2 linked regions of the Botrimarina mediterranea genome follow. The protein of the gene in region 2 interacts with the protein of the main gene of each other region in a pairwise test. Links are inferred from orthologs where the notes say so. Each region holds a gene or a part of one and is shown on either strand. Other genes may lie near its edges.

The links.
Region 1: the proteins of Spa11_RS13740 (region 2) and lpdA interact in binary tests that used the Escherichia coli proteins (3 or more experiments, as listed by UniProt). The link is inferred for Botrimarina mediterranea from one-to-one orthologs.

Annotation. Positions count from the first base shown.
Region 1 is NZ_CP036349.1:5,374,518-5,381,494, reverse strand. The notes cover bases 3,988-6,977. They hold lpdA (dihydrolipoyl dehydrogenase), read right to left. Parts: upstream 6,200-6,977; coding sequence 4,775-6,199; downstream 3,988-4,774. Other genes in these bases: fmt (methionyl-tRNA formyltransferase), read right to left, coding at 6,617-6,977; aceE (pyruvate dehydrogenase (acetyl-transferring), homodimeric type), read right to left, coding at 3,988-4,631. In the rest of the region: Spa11_RS20655 (STAS domain-containing protein), read right to left, coding at 1-189; Spa11_RS20650 (2-oxo acid dehydrogenase subunit E2), read right to left, coding at 376-1,782; more of aceE, read right to left, coding at 1,896-3,987. UniProt on the Escherichia coli protein: Lipoamide dehydrogenase is a component of the glycine cleavage system as well as of the alpha-ketoacid dehydrogenase complexes.
Region 2 is NZ_CP036349.1:3,574,376-3,581,384, reverse strand. Bases 1,565-4,586 are described here. They hold Spa11_RS13740 (ATP-dependent helicase), read right to left. Parts: upstream 4,211-4,586; coding sequence 1,919-4,210; downstream 1,565-1,918. Other genes in these bases: Spa11_RS13735 (DNA-directed RNA polymerase subunit alpha C-terminal domain-containing protein), read left to right, coding at 4,472-4,586; Spa11_RS13745 (PilZ domain-containing protein), read right to left, coding at 1,565-1,604. In the rest of the region: Spa11_RS13755 (SAM-dependent methyltransferase), read right to left, coding at 1-385; peptide-methionine (R)-S-oxide reductase MsrB, read left to right, coding at 563-943; more of Spa11_RS13745, read right to left, coding at 951-1,564; more of Spa11_RS13735, read left to right, coding at 4,587-4,774; Spa11_RS13730 (DUF3592 domain-containing protein), read left to right, coding at 4,892-6,241; Spa11_RS13725 (hypothetical protein), read left to right, coding at 6,238-6,684; Spa11_RS13720 (P-loop NTPase family protein), read left to right, coding at 6,681-7,009. UniProt on the Escherichia coli protein: A helicase with DNA-dependent ATPase activity. Unwinds DNA duplexes with 3'-5' polarity. Translocates on single-stranded DNA with 3'-5' polarity. Initiates unwinding more efficiently from a nicked substrate than double-stranded DNA.

The sequences.
Region 1 (6,977 bases), 1.8 Mb from region 2 along the record:
CGACACGTCGTCCATCTCGAGGACGACCTGCTGGGCGCCGCGGGCGTGGACCTCGTTCCAGAGGCCGTCGGCGAGCCTGAACTGCCCCGGGCCCCCGGGTGGGTGCAGCCGCACGCAGAGCCAGCCGCCGATGTCCTCGAAGGTCGACCGCCAGCCGTCGAAGAGGTCCACCGTCGAGGCCTCACTCATCGTAACCGCCTAGAGAAGGAACCACAGATGCACACGGATAAACACGGATGCTTTATCGCTGTTGACGCAGTTTAGCCTTGGTTGCGTCAGCAATGCAAAGAGTTGTAGGAGCCTGCAGCAGTATGCAGCTACTCCTTTCAGCTCTTCATCCGTGTCCATCGGTGTTTATCTGTGGTTCCAAAAAAATCACGGCGCCAGAAGGAGGCGGCCCGGGGCGGCGAGGAAGCCCTTCAGTTCGTTGACGAAGCGGGCGGCGTCGGCGCCGTCCACCACGCGGTGGTCGTACGTCAGCGACAGGGGCATCACCAGCCGCGGCTCGATCTTCGCGTCCTTGCCCTTGCCAATCACCCACGGCAGCATGCGGCTGCGGCCGACCAGCAAGATCGCCACTTCGGGCGGATTGATGATGGGCGTCGAGTACGTGCCGCCGACCGCGCCCATGTTGCTGATCGTGAACGTGCCGCCGCGCATCTCGTCGATGGCGAGCGCTCCCTCCCGAGCCTTGTCCACCAAGCGGTCGAGTTCGCGGGTGATCTGCGAGATGCTCAGCCGGTCGGCGTCGCGGATCACCGGCACCACTAGGCCGCGATCGGTGTCGACCGCCACGCCGATGTTGACGTACTCCTTGTAGATCACCTCGCCCGCTTCCATGTCGACCGAGGCGTTGACGATCGGGTGCCGCTTTAGCGCGCCGGCGATCGCCTTGATCAGGAACGGCATCTGCGTGAGCTTGAGGTCCTGGGCGGCGTAGTCTTCTTTGCTCGCCAGGCGGATCTCTTCGAGCTCCGTGACGTCGACGTCGTCGAAGTTCGTCAGCTGCGGGATGGTCGTGTAGCTAGCGACCATGTTCTTGGCGATGGTCTGCCGCATGCGCGACATCCGCTCGCGACGTACGGCGCCCGCGGCGTCGCTGCTGGGCACGCCGGGCCCACCGCTCGGCGCCGCCGCGCGGGCCTGCTCTTGAGCAGCGCGGACGTGGGCCTGCACGTCGTCCTCGGTGATGCGACCGCCCGAACCGCTGGCTTGAACGCGACGCAAATCGACGCCCAGCTCCCGAGCGAGGCGACGCACCGAGGGGCTTGCCGCGGCCGAGGCGCCTTGGCTCTCGCTCGCGACGGCGGCCGGCGCCGGCTTCGCGGCGGGGGCGACGGGCTTCGGCGCAGGCTCGGCCTTCGGGTGGTGAATGCCATCGGCGAGGTCCTCGGCCTGGGCGTCGCCATCGGCGTCGTCGTCAGCGGGTTGGGGCTCCGCCTTCTTCGCCGTCTCTTGCTTCGGAGCCGGCTTGGGCTCTTCCGCCTTGGCCTCTGCCTTCGGTGCCTCGGGCTTTGGCGCTTCTTCCTGCTTCGGTGCTGCCTCGCCCGCTTCGATCTCGAAGATCGCCGCGCCGACGGCCACCGTGTCCCCTTCTTTCACGAGGACCTTGGTGATCTTCCCGGCCGACGGGCTGGGGACCGGGACGGTCGCCTTGTCGGTCTCGATCTCCAGCAGGTCCTGCTCGACGGAGACGGTGTCCCCCTCCGACACGAGGATCGAAAGGATGTCGCCCGACTCGATGTTCTCGCCGAGGCTGGGGAGGGTGATTTCAGATGGCATGGCGACTATTGCTGCTATTGTTGGAACCGCGAATCGACGCGAATTATCGCGAAGAAGATCAATTAGCGTCGATTCGCGTTATTCGCGGTTTCACTTCTTTGAATCAGATTGGGCTACGCGTACAGCGGCGACTTCTTCTCGCGGTCATAGCCGAGGTCGTTGATCGCTTGATCGACGACGCTCGCGTCGAGCTTGCCGTCGCGGCTGAGCTTGTAGAGCGTCGCGATGACGATGCTCTCCTTGTCCACCTCGAAGTGGCGGCGGAGGTTCTCGCGGCTCTCGCTGCGGCCCATGCCGTCGGTCCCGAGGCAGTACATCCCGTTGGGGGCGTACGGCAGGAGCTGCTCCGACAGGGCGCGGAGGTAGTCGCTGGCGGCGATGATCGGGCCCTCGGCGCCGGCCATCTGCTGCTCGAAGAACGAATGCCGACGCGGCGCCGCCGGGTTGAGCATGTTCCAGCGCTCGCACTCTTGCGCGTCGCGACGCAGCTCGGTGTAGCTAGTGACGCTCCAGGCGTCGCTCGACACGCCGTAACGCTCGGCGAGGATCTTCTGGGCGTCGAGCGTGCTGTGCAGGATCGAGCCCGAACCGAAGAGCTGCACGTGGTGCTGCTTGTTCTGAGCATCGACACTGCTCACCTTGTGCATGCCGCGGACGATCCCCTCGATGACCGCCGGGTCGGGCTGACCGTCGGCGCCCTTGGGGATCTCCGGCATCATCACGTTTTCGTTCTCGACCATGATGTAGTAGATGCACGTCTCGTTCTCGACGTACATCTTCTGCAGGCCATGGAAGACGATGACGGCCGTCTCGTAGGAATAGGCCGGGTCGTAGGCGCGGACGGTGGGGAACGCGATGGCGTTCACCAGCGAGTGGCCGTCTTGGTGCTGGAGCCCCTCGCCGTTGAGCGTGGTGCGCCCCGCGGTGCCGCCGAGCATGAAGCCCTTGGCCCGCATGTCGGCGGCGGCCCAGATCAGGTCGCCGATGCGTTGGAAGCCGAACATCGAGTAGTAGATGAACATGGGGATCATGTTCACGCCGTGCGAGCTATAGGCGGTGCCCGCGGCGTTGAAGCTGCTCATCGAGCCCGCTTCGGTGATGCCCTCTTCGAGCAGCTGGCCGTCCTTCGCTTCCTTGTAGTAAGCGAGTTGATCGGCGTCGACCGGCTCGTAGAGCTGGCCGGCGTGGGCGTAAATGCCGATCTGGCGGAACAAGCCCTCCATGCCGAAGGTGCGCGACTCGTCGGGGACGATCGGCACGATCTGCTTGCCGATCTTCTTGTCACGCAGCAGGTCGCTCAGCAGGCGGACGAAGCCCATCGTCGTGGACATTTCCTTGCCGGGCGCTTGGCTGACGAGCTTGTCGAGCGTCTTGCCGTACTCGGCGAGCGTCGGCACCTCCATGGTCACCGGCTGCGTCGAGCGCGCCGGCACCGAGCCGCCCAGCGCTTCGCGGCGCTCGCGGAGGTACTTCATCTCGGGGCTGTCCTTCGGCGGCCGGTAGAACGGCGCCTCGGCGACGCGCTCGTCGCTGATCGGGATGCCGAACCGCGTGCGGAACTCGCGGAGCTCTTCCTCGTTGAGCTTCTTGTTGTTGTGGGTCATGTTGCGACCCTCGCCCGCCTCGCCGAGGCCGTAGCCCTTGATCGTCTTGGCGATGACGACGGTCGGCTTGCCGTTCTTCTGGGTGACAGCGCGTTGGTAGGCGGCGAAGACCTTCTCGGGGTCGTGGCCGCCGCGCTTCATCTTCTCGAGTTTCTTGTCGGCGAAGTTCTTCACGCGCTCGGCGAGCTCGGGGTACTTGCCGAAGAACTTCTCACGGATGTAATCGCCGCCGGCGACGACGTACTTCTGGTACTCGCCGTCAACGACTTCCATCATCCGTCGAGCGAGCAAACCGTCGTGGTCGGCTTCGATCAGCGGGTCCCAGTCGCCGCCCCAGACGACCTTGATGACGTTCCAGCCGGCGCCGCGGAACGCGCCTTCGAGTTCTTGGATGATCTTGCCGTTGCCACGCACCGGCCCGTCGAGCCGTTGCAGGTTGCAGTTGATGACGAAGATCAGATTCTCAAGATGCTCGCGCGACGCGAGCGTGATGGCGCCGAGCGTCTCGGGCTCGTCGCACTCGCCGTCGCCGAGGAAGGCCCAGACGTGCTTCTTCGAGCAGTCCTTGATGCCGCGGTCGGTGAGGTACTCGTTGAAGCGGGCCTGGTAGATCGCCATGATCGGCGCGAGGCCCATCGACACCGTCGGGAACTCCCAGAACTCGGGCATCAGCCACGGGTGCGGGTAGCTAGAGAGCCCGCCCCCTTCGCCCATCTCGCGGCGGAAATTGACGAGGTTCTGCTCGGTGAGCCGGCCTTCGAGGAAGGCGCGGCTGTACATGCCCGGGGCGGCGTGGCCTTGGTAGTAGACTTGGTCGCCCGAGAAGCCGTCCTCGCCGCGGCCCTTGATGAAGTGGTTCAGCGCGACTTCATACAGCGTTGCCGAACTGGCGAACGTGCTGATGTGACCGCCCGGCGAAGCGGGGTCGCGGTTGGCGCGGGTGACCATCGCCATCGCGTTCCAGCGGACGTAGCTCTTGATGCGCCGCTCCAACTCGCGGTCGCCCGGGTAAGCGGGCTGATCCGTCCGGGGGATCGTGTTGACGTAAGGCGTCGTCGCCGTGAACGGCAACTCGACGCCGCTCCGCACCGCGGCCGACTCGAGCGCAGCGAGCAGTTCTTGCGCGCGCTCGGGGCCACGGTTCTCCAGGACATACTCGAGCGATTCGAGCCATTCGCTCGTTTCGACCGGGTCCACGTCGTTAGGAATCGGCGAGGCGGGAACTTTGGCGTTGGCGCTGGCCATAGGAGTACCTAGGTCGGATTAACCACAGAGCTCATCGAATGCCCAATGACCAAATCCCAATGACCAATGCAGCTAGTTTCGAGCATTGGTCATTGGGGCTTGGTCATTGGTCATTCATAGATTCTCACTCGGTGGTGGACTCTTTACTTACGTTTTGGCTTGTAAATCTCTGTCGCCGTGCCCAGGTGGACTTCGCCGGCGAAGGCGATCGTTTCGCTGAGCGTTGGGTGCGGGTGGATCGAGCTGGCGATGTCGTGGACGTTGCAGCCCATCTCGATGGCGAGCACGGCTTCGGCGATCAGCTCGCCGGCGCCGGAGCCAACAATGCCGCAACCCAGCACACGCTCGGTCTTAGGGTCGATGATCCACTTGGTGAGGCCGTCGGTGCGGCCGTTGGCGGTCGCCCTACCAGAGGCCTGCCATGGGTAGGTGGCGACCTCGACCTCGCGGCCCGCCTTCTTGGCTTCCTCGACGGTGAGGCCGGCCCACGCGATCTCGGGATCGGTGAACACGACGGCGGGGATCGCCTGGGCGTCGAACGCCGACGGCTTGCCGGCGATCACCTCGGCGGCGATGCGGCCCTCGTAGGCGGCCTTGTGGGCGAGCATTGGGTCACCCGCCACGTCGCCGATCGCGAAGATGTTCGGGTCGCTGGTCCGCTGCTGCGTATCGACCTCGACGAAGCCGCGCTCGTTGACCGTGACCTTCGTGTTCTCCAGGCCGAAGCCCTTCGACACGGGCCAGCGGCCGATCGAGACCAGCACGCGGTCGAACTTGACCGTGTCGTTCAGCTCGGGACCTTCGATCTGCACCTCGACCTTGTCGCCCACATCCTTGAGCCCCGCCACCTTATGATTAAGCAGCACGTTGGCGAACCGCTCCTTCACCCGCTTGGCCAGCGGGCGGACGAGGTCACGGTCGGCGCCCGGGAGCAGGCCGTCGGCGAGTTCGACGACCGTCACCTTCGAGCCGAGCTCGTGGTAGACCGTCCCCATCTCGAGGCCGATATAGCCGCCGCCAACCACCAGAAGTGACTCGGGGATGTCCACCAGCGCCAGAGCGCCGGTCGAATCCACCACGCGCGGCGAACCAATGTTGAGGAACTTCGGCATCGCCGGGACGCTGCCGGTCGCCAGGATGCAGTAGTCGAACGTGAGCTGCTCGTCACCGACGATCGTTGAGGCGCCTTTGACGGGCTCCAAATTGAGAGTCTTCGAATCGACGAAAACGCCGCGGGCGTGGATCCGCTTCACCTTGCGGGCGTCGGCGAGCTTCGCCAGACCGCCGGAGAGGGTCTCGATAACCTCTTCCTTGCGGGCGCGGACCTTGTTGATGTCGATCGAGGGCTTCGCGAACTCGACGCCCCAGTCGGCCAGCTCCTCGGCCTCGGAGATCACCTTGGCGGTGTGCAGCAGGGCCTTGCTGGGGATACAGCCGCGTAGGAGGCACGTGCCGCCCAGACGCGGGTCGGCTTCGACGATTGTCACTTCCAGGCCAAGGTCGGCTGCCAGAAACGCAGCGGCGTAGCCGCCCGGTCCGCCGCCAAGAACTACCACCTGAGAGTGCATCGTCGATTCGGGTCCTGTAGCGGGGCCAGCAGTTGGTGGGAGGCTCTGATAGGAGAGACGCACGCCGAGCGGGCGACGTTCGGCCCCTCTCTCACCTACAAGGGAGACTCGGCTTATCGACGCTGCCGCAAGGGCGGGCTGAGCCGGCTGCGACGGTTCTGCGTCCGTCAGCGTAAATCTATTCCGCCAAAGCCGTTACAGCCCCTAGAGTTTACCCACGGCGTCGGGAGGCACAATGGGCTGAACAAGACAGGCAAACGCGACAAAAAGGGCGCTTCGGCGAGCCGGCGACGTCAGTCGTCGGAGGAACTCGGGGCCCGCTTCACTCCGACGACTGACGTCGCCGGCTCGCCGCCCCTCTCTATGTTGGGTTGTGTACCCGCTGCAACTCCGGGCGCGGACGCTCCCGGCTCCCCGTCACTCGGGTTGGAGTACGGTTCCCACGGCCAGCGCTGCCCCGCGCAGCCACTCCTCCGCCGCCATCCGTCGCTTGCCCGCGGGTTGGACCTCGAGCAGCTCGACGGCGCCTTCGCCGGTCGCGACGACGAGCCGTTTGTCGACCGCCAGCACCTCGCCGGGCAGCCCCTCGCCGGGGACGATCTCGACCCGGTCCACGGAAAGCCGCAAAGGCTCGCCTTTGGGTTGGGGTACGTACGCGTACGCCCGGGGCCAGGGCTGGAGGCCGCGGACTTGGTTCTTGATCGCCGGGGCGGGGCGGGACCAGTCGATCCGGCCGTCCTCCTTCTTGAGCCGCGGCGCCTTCGTCGCCAGTGACTTG
Region 2 (7,009 bases):
CGACAGCGGCGAGCGTCTCGGCCGTAGGACCGGGCTCAATGCTGTTCTCACCCGGCAGGTCGTTGTCGCGTGCCCAGACGTGCAGCGCTAGCGGGCCCGACGCCGTCAAGCCACGGGTCGCTTCGTGTTCCCAGAGACGGGCGGCAAGGCTCAACGGATCGGACGACGGCGCCTCGACACGGCCGTACGACAAGCCGATGGTGCGAGCGAAGGTGAGCCGCACGGGCTCGAACCGCTCCGGTGACGTCGGTGCTGGGAGCTTGAACGTCACAAACCCCGGGCGTGAAAACGCGAACTTCCACCCCGACTGACGCGCCGCGACCTCTGCCTTGAGGGCAGGCTCAACGCCCGGCTGACAGGCGCAGTAAGCAAACTCAGTATCCACGAATCTCTCAGCTTCCGAACGACGAAGGGTTGAACCACGAAGGAACTAACCACAAAGGAACGAAGGAACGAAGTAAGTAGGATGCTTTTTCAATCCTTCCCCTTTGTTCCTTCGTTCCTTTGTGGTTCTTTATAGTAACACGGATAGGTCCCCAGCCCCATTGCCCAGCACACCACCATGGCTGAATCTAGCGACGAACTCCGGGCCCGGCTCAGCGACGAGCAGTATCAGGTCACCCAGCATTGCGGCACCGAGCGACCGTTCTCCGGCGCCTACTGGGATCACAAGGAGCCCGGCGCGTACCACTGTGTGGTGTGCAGCGAGCGGCTGTTCGATTCGACGACGAAGTTCGACTCGGGCACCGGCTGGCCGAGCTACTTCGACGCCACCGGCGGCGCCGTCACGACGCGTCGCGACGAGAGCCACGGCACGGTCCGCGAAGAGATCATCTGCGCGAAATGCGGCGCCCACTTGGGCCACGTCTTTCCGGACGGCCCGCCGCCGACGGGCTTGCGCTACTGCGTGAACTCCGCGTCGCTGGCGTTCGTGCCGGAGTAACGCATCGCTAGGTCGTCTTGATGAACTCGCAACCGAGCTTCGTCACGCCGTACGCCGTCGTGCGCCAGCGCACTTGGCCGACCGCTTGCACGCCGGGATAGCCCGCGACGGCGAAGTCGATGAGCATTAGATCAGCGATCGCGTCCCCGGTGCGCATCAGGCCGACGCCTCCGACCGAGATGTTGAGCAGCGTCATGTCGTACGCCTCGGCGATCGCGCGGCCTTGTTCGTTCAGCGGCACAACGACGACGGGCGCCGACAAGGCATACCGCACGCTTCGCCGGCGTTCGACACGCTCGCAATCTTCGCCGAAGAACGCCGAAAAGACTTTGCTGCCCGAGGCGAGGAAGCTGTTCGTCGCACCGTGCGCGGCGGGTGCGCTCGGCGCATCGGTTGGCGGCTCGAGTTGCGGCAGCGCGATGCCGTTGGTGCTACGCCCTTCGGTGAAGTAAACCTGCCCGCACTCGGGGCACGACACCGGGGCGGCCCAGAATCCTGGCCGTGGCGCCGGCCACGGCAGGTCGCGGTTGCAACCAGCGCAGTTGCCGATCAGGTGGGACTCCAACGCCGCGGCCGGCGTTTGCGGAACCTTGCCGATGTTGCAGAGGAAGTTGAACTCGTTGTCGAATTGGGCCACCAGCTGTTCGATCTCGGTTGACATGATCAACCCTCGTAGCTGTGCCGGCTGTGAGATATCGCTGCCTCGTCAGCCGTTAGGGCGAGGCAGTGGGCGCGAAGTGCGTCACAACGTCGCAGGAAGATTCGAATGCGATTGGTCGGCCCGTGGGGATTTTCCACATGGTTTCTCAGTGACCACCCGTTTCAGAGTGCGTTTTGTGACGGGCATGCCGACAAAGCCAAGCGCGATGCCGCAGCCTTTTCGTATTCTCACGATGGCGCACGGACTTCCCAAAGTGGATATCCACTATCTGGGTCTTTATGACTTGCTTCGCAAGGGGTGACAGACGGGTGGCGCTACTTGCCGAGCGGCCGCAACGGGCTGAAGGCGAGGACGAATCGCTTCTCGCCGTGGTCGGGGAAGATCACCGCGGCGCGGCGGCCCTTGCCCGAACCGCTGAGAGTGAGCACCGTTCCGACGCCGAGCTCGGGGTGCTCGACCTCCATCCCGATCTTGAACGCGTCGGGCGAAACGCGCATCGCCCCCATCCCGCCCGCAGAGAGCAGCGTCGCCGCCGTCTTGATGGCCGGCGCTTCGACCGTGACCGGCTCAGGCGCTTTGGCAATCGGTTCGTGGCGATAGACCTCTTCGTCCGGCGCGTCGCCCCAATCGCCGATCAGATCGTCCGGCGCCAGGCCGAGGTCGTCCGTTGCGGCAAGCTGCGCGAGGTCCATCGTGTCGGTCGGCAACTCCATCAAGAAGCTGCTGGGGATCGCGATGCGGCGCTGGCCGCGGTAGTCCCGCCGGAGGGCGTGGCTGAGCTGTAGCTCTTGCTCGGCGCGGGTGATGCCCACGAACGCCAAGCGGCGTTCCTCTTCGAGCTGCGTCGGATCGTTCGCCGAACGCTCGTGCGGCAGGATGCCGTCCTCGACCGCAAGCAAGAACACGACCGGGAACTCCAAGCCCTTCGCGGCGTGGAGCGTCATCAGCGTCACCTTGTCGTTGTCGTCGTCCCAGCCGTCGGTCTCGTTCACGAGCCACGTGCGTTCGAGATAGGCTTCAAGATTCGCCTCGGCCCCTTCTTCCTCTTCCATGGCCTCGTCGAACTGCCGCGCGTCGGTGAGCAGCTCTTCGATGTTCGCCAGCCGGTTGAGGTCCTCTTCGCTATCGCTCCCTTGCAAGTGCTTGCGGTAGCCGGAGTGCTCGAGCACGGCGCTGACGGCTTCTTCGGCGGGGCCGCCGACGTACGCGTCGAGCGTATCCATCAGCGTGACGAACTTGGCGACGAGCGTTGCGGTGCGCTTCGTGACGCCATCGATCTGCGCCGCGTCGCGCGCGGATTCGAGCAGGGAGATGCCGTGACGGTACGCGTAATCGCCGAGACGCTGGATCGTCTTCGCCCCGATGCCGCGCGCGGGCGAGTTGACGGTCCGCTCGAAGGCGAGGTCGTCCTTCGGGTTGTTCATCAGCTGACAGTAGGCCAGCACGTCCTTGATCTCACGCCGCTGATAGAACTCCTGCCCGCGCACCATCTGGAAGGGGATCTGCTGCTGGCGGAAGACGCGTTCGATCGCCCGCGACAGCGCGTTTACCCGATAGAAGACGGCAAAGTCACTCCAGCGCCGGCGGCCGCTGCGGACCGCGTCGCGGATCGCCGTGGCGACGCCACGGGCTTCGTCGTCACCATCCGCGTAAGTGACGAGCCGCACGGGCGGGCCTTCGGGATTCTCGGTGAACAGCGACTTGGCTTTGCGTTTCTTGTTCTGAGCGATCAGCGTGTCGGCGACCGACAAGATCGCCGGCGTGCTGCGGTAGTTCTGCTCGAGCCGCACGACCTTGACGCTCGGATAGTCGTTCTCGAACTCGAGGATGTTGTTGAGGTCCGCGCCGCGCCAGCCATAGATCGACTGGTCGGGGTCGCCCGTCGCGGCAAGGTTCGGGTGATCGACCGACAGCGCGCGGAGCAGCACATACTGTGCGCGGTTGGTGTCCTGGTACTCGTCCACCATGACGTAGCGGAAGCGCTCGTCGAGATTCGCGCGCAGGTCGGCGTCGTCGTGCAGCAGCCGCGCGATGTGCAGCAAAAGGTCATCGAAGTCCACCGCCGACGACGCGATCAGCCGCTGCTGATATGCGGGGTAAACCGCCGCGACGATTTCGGACAGCGGGTTGCCCGGCCGCGGCTTGAACTCCTCGGGGCCGATCAGGCGGTTCTTCGCCTTGCTGATCGCGGCGGCGATCCGGTCGGGCGTGTAGCCCATGACGGGGATCTGCAGCGACTCGATCACCCGCTTCAGCGTCTGGCGCGCGTCGCCCGCGTCGTAGATCGTGTAGTTGGGGTCGAGGCCGACGCGCTCGGCGTACTTCCGCAGCATCTTCGCGCCGAAGCGGTGGAACGTGCTCACCCAGACCTTCTCACCGGGAGCGAGCCGTTCGACGCGCAGCCGCATCTCGGCGGCGGCCTTGTTGGTGAACGTCAGCGCGAGGATCTGCCACGCCGGCACGCCGAGCGACAACAGGTGGGCGATGCGGTGCGTGACGACGCGGGTCTTGCCCGAACCCGGCCCGGCGAGGATCAGCAGCGGGCCATCGACATGCTCGACCGCTTCACGTTGGGCGGGATTGAGGCCTTCAAGGAGTTTCGTCACAGCGGGTCCGTCCGATTTGCCAGTAGCAGCGGCGCGCGCCAGCTCGTCGGCAGCGCCTTAACAGAAGTCTACGGGCCGGCGCCGGCGCCGGGCCACCCGCTAGCACACCGCGGGGTCCCGTGATTTGTGGAAAAAGTGGCGAAAATGCTCCCCGAGTCGGCGGCGAATCGCTAAACTCCGCGACAATTCTGCGGCTCGGACGGAGCTAGCCGCCGCGCCGCGTGCAGAACCACAACACGCCACAAGGGAGGGAACCCCGACATGAAGACGCGTATTCCGGTCGACAAAGTTCAGGCCGCCAGCGACGATCTCCAGCGTCGCCTCGAGATGAGCACCGCCGAGATCGGCCTCGCCGTCCGCACGACGAATTGCCTGGAAGAGAAGGGCGTTTTCACGGTCAACGACCTGTTGCACTGTTCGCCCGAAGACCTGCTGAGCATCTCGAACTTCGGCGAGAAGACGCTTGAAGAGGTCTACAAGGCCTTGGAAGGGGTCGGCTTCTACCGCCCGGCCCGCCAGCAGGCCGCCCCTGCGATGGCCCCCCTCGCCCGCCGGGCCAAATAAGCCCTTCGACCAGTTGGTCCGATCCACCAACTGACGGGCGCTAGCGCCGGAAACTAGACTAGAGGCGGGGGCGGATGTCCGCTCCCTTCCGCCCCGCCTCGTGGTCTGCCCTGCTGGATGCGTCGCCGCTTTCCCCTCTTGCTGAAGAAACGCGGCCGTCGCCGCACCGGTTCGCCGGTGTGGGCGTTGGTGGGTGAGTCGCTCTACTACGCGATGTTCGTCGCGGCGGGCGTGATCGGCCTGTGGTGGAGCCTGTCGGATGTCTTGCTTCCCGAGTGGCGCCTCGCGCGGCGTTCGCTCGGTTTCGTCGAGACCACCTGCACCGTCCGTGGTCAGCGCGTCGCCAAACGACCGGGCCTCGCCGAAGAGGAATACTGCCCCGAGCTCGAAGTCGAGTTCACTCCTGTGGGCGCCGATCCGGTGCGGGTCTGGACCCGCCACGGCGTCGGGCGCGACACGCCGAGTGAGAAGGAAGCCGCCGCCGAGCTGCAGCGATTCCATCTCAGCGACCGGCTCGAATGCTGGTACGACCCCGAGGACCCCGCAGAGGTTTTGCTCAGCGTGCGGCGGCGCTGGTGGCCGTGGCTGGTGCTCTCGATCCCGATCTCGTTGGTCGTGATCGGCGGCACGGGTCTCGTGCGGAGTCTGGTGCGTTCGCAGACATCGCCCGAACGCCGCTCAGCGCAAGTCGCGATCGGGCTCGGTTTAAAGCCGGCGAACGCCACAGCGTTGCGGCCGACGATTGCTTCTGGGCTGCCGTCCATTGAAACGCTTGCGGATAGCCCCGGAGTCGCACGGACCCACCGCCTGCCGGTGGATGGCGCCAGCGGTTGGCGCGTTGCGGGGATGGCGACCCTCTGCTTGGTGTGGAATCTGCTGGTAGCGTTGTTCGCCTATCAGATAGGCGTCGGCTACTTCCCGGTCTGGCTGCGGGTGATCCTGGCTCTCTTGGTCGCGACGCCGCTGGCGGTGATCGGTTGGCGGATGACGATGTCCACTTGGCGCGAGACGCGCGGCGTGGGTGGCGCCGGTTCGACTCGGGTCGAGATCGATCGCTTCCCGCTCGTCTCGGGGGAGCCGGCGCAGGCGACGCTGCTGCAATTCGGCCCGGCGCGGTTGCGTGCCTTGGAGGTCGATCTCGTTTGCGACGAGATCGCCTCGTTCCGCCAGGGGACCGACAGCCGCACCGCAACGGTTGAGGTGTACCGGCGGAGCCTGCTCGCAGAGAAGCGGATCGACGCGCCCGCCGGCGAGGCGTTCCGGCGTGAGCTCGAGGTCCGCACGCCGACGGCCGGGCCGCACTCATTCGTGTCGCCGAACAACGAGGTGCGTTGGTCGATCGAGGTCACAATCACGCCCATCACCCGCGCCGAGGTGCGTCGTCGGTTTCCGTTGTGTGTTCATCCGCCGGCGATCGACCGTTCGGACGAGTTCGTCTCCACCGCGACGATGGAGGAGGTCGGATGAACGAACCCGTTGTCGAAGACGAAGGCGCGCAACTATGGGTCGATCGTGGCGCGCGGCGTTACGCGCCGGGCGAGCTGCTCACGGGCGGGTATCGCTTGGCTGATTGGCGCGACGACGACCTGACGGCGATCGAGTTCTCGGTGCTTTGGTACACCGCGGGGCAAGGCGAGGAAGACTTCTTCGTCCATCACTTCGATCGGCAGAAAGCCGCGGTGCTGCCAAAGCGTCACGACGAGACGCCCTACCGGTTCGAGGTCGTGATGCCGGCGAGCCCGCTCAGCTACGACGGCCAGATCGTTAAGGTCTGTTGGGCGGCGCGGTTGCGGGCCTTCTTCCGTAGCGGCAAGCAGCGCGTCATCGAGACGCCGTTCTGGTTGTCGCTGCCGTCGGACAAGCCTCCCGCCGTAGAAACGTCGAACGGGGAGGCCGCGCCGCTCCGATGAATGCCTCCCCTGCAACCACCGCTACTCCGCCCTCGCGCGACGCGAACCCGTTCGCGACGTGCTGGACCCGCCCGGGCGCCCTGCCCTGGCGTGGCGATATCGACGCGGTGGTTGAACGACTGCATCGCTGCGAATGGCGAGGCCAGGTTGTTGGGCCACATGGATCGGGCAAGTCAACGCTAATCCTTTCGCTTATCGAGCCACTCCGCGAAGCCGGCAAGCGGCCGGTGATCGTCGATGTTCTGACGGATGACGATCCACAAGGCGACACGCTGCTTGTCGAGGCATTCGAACGCCTGCCACGTCGCGAACAGCGACGGCGCCT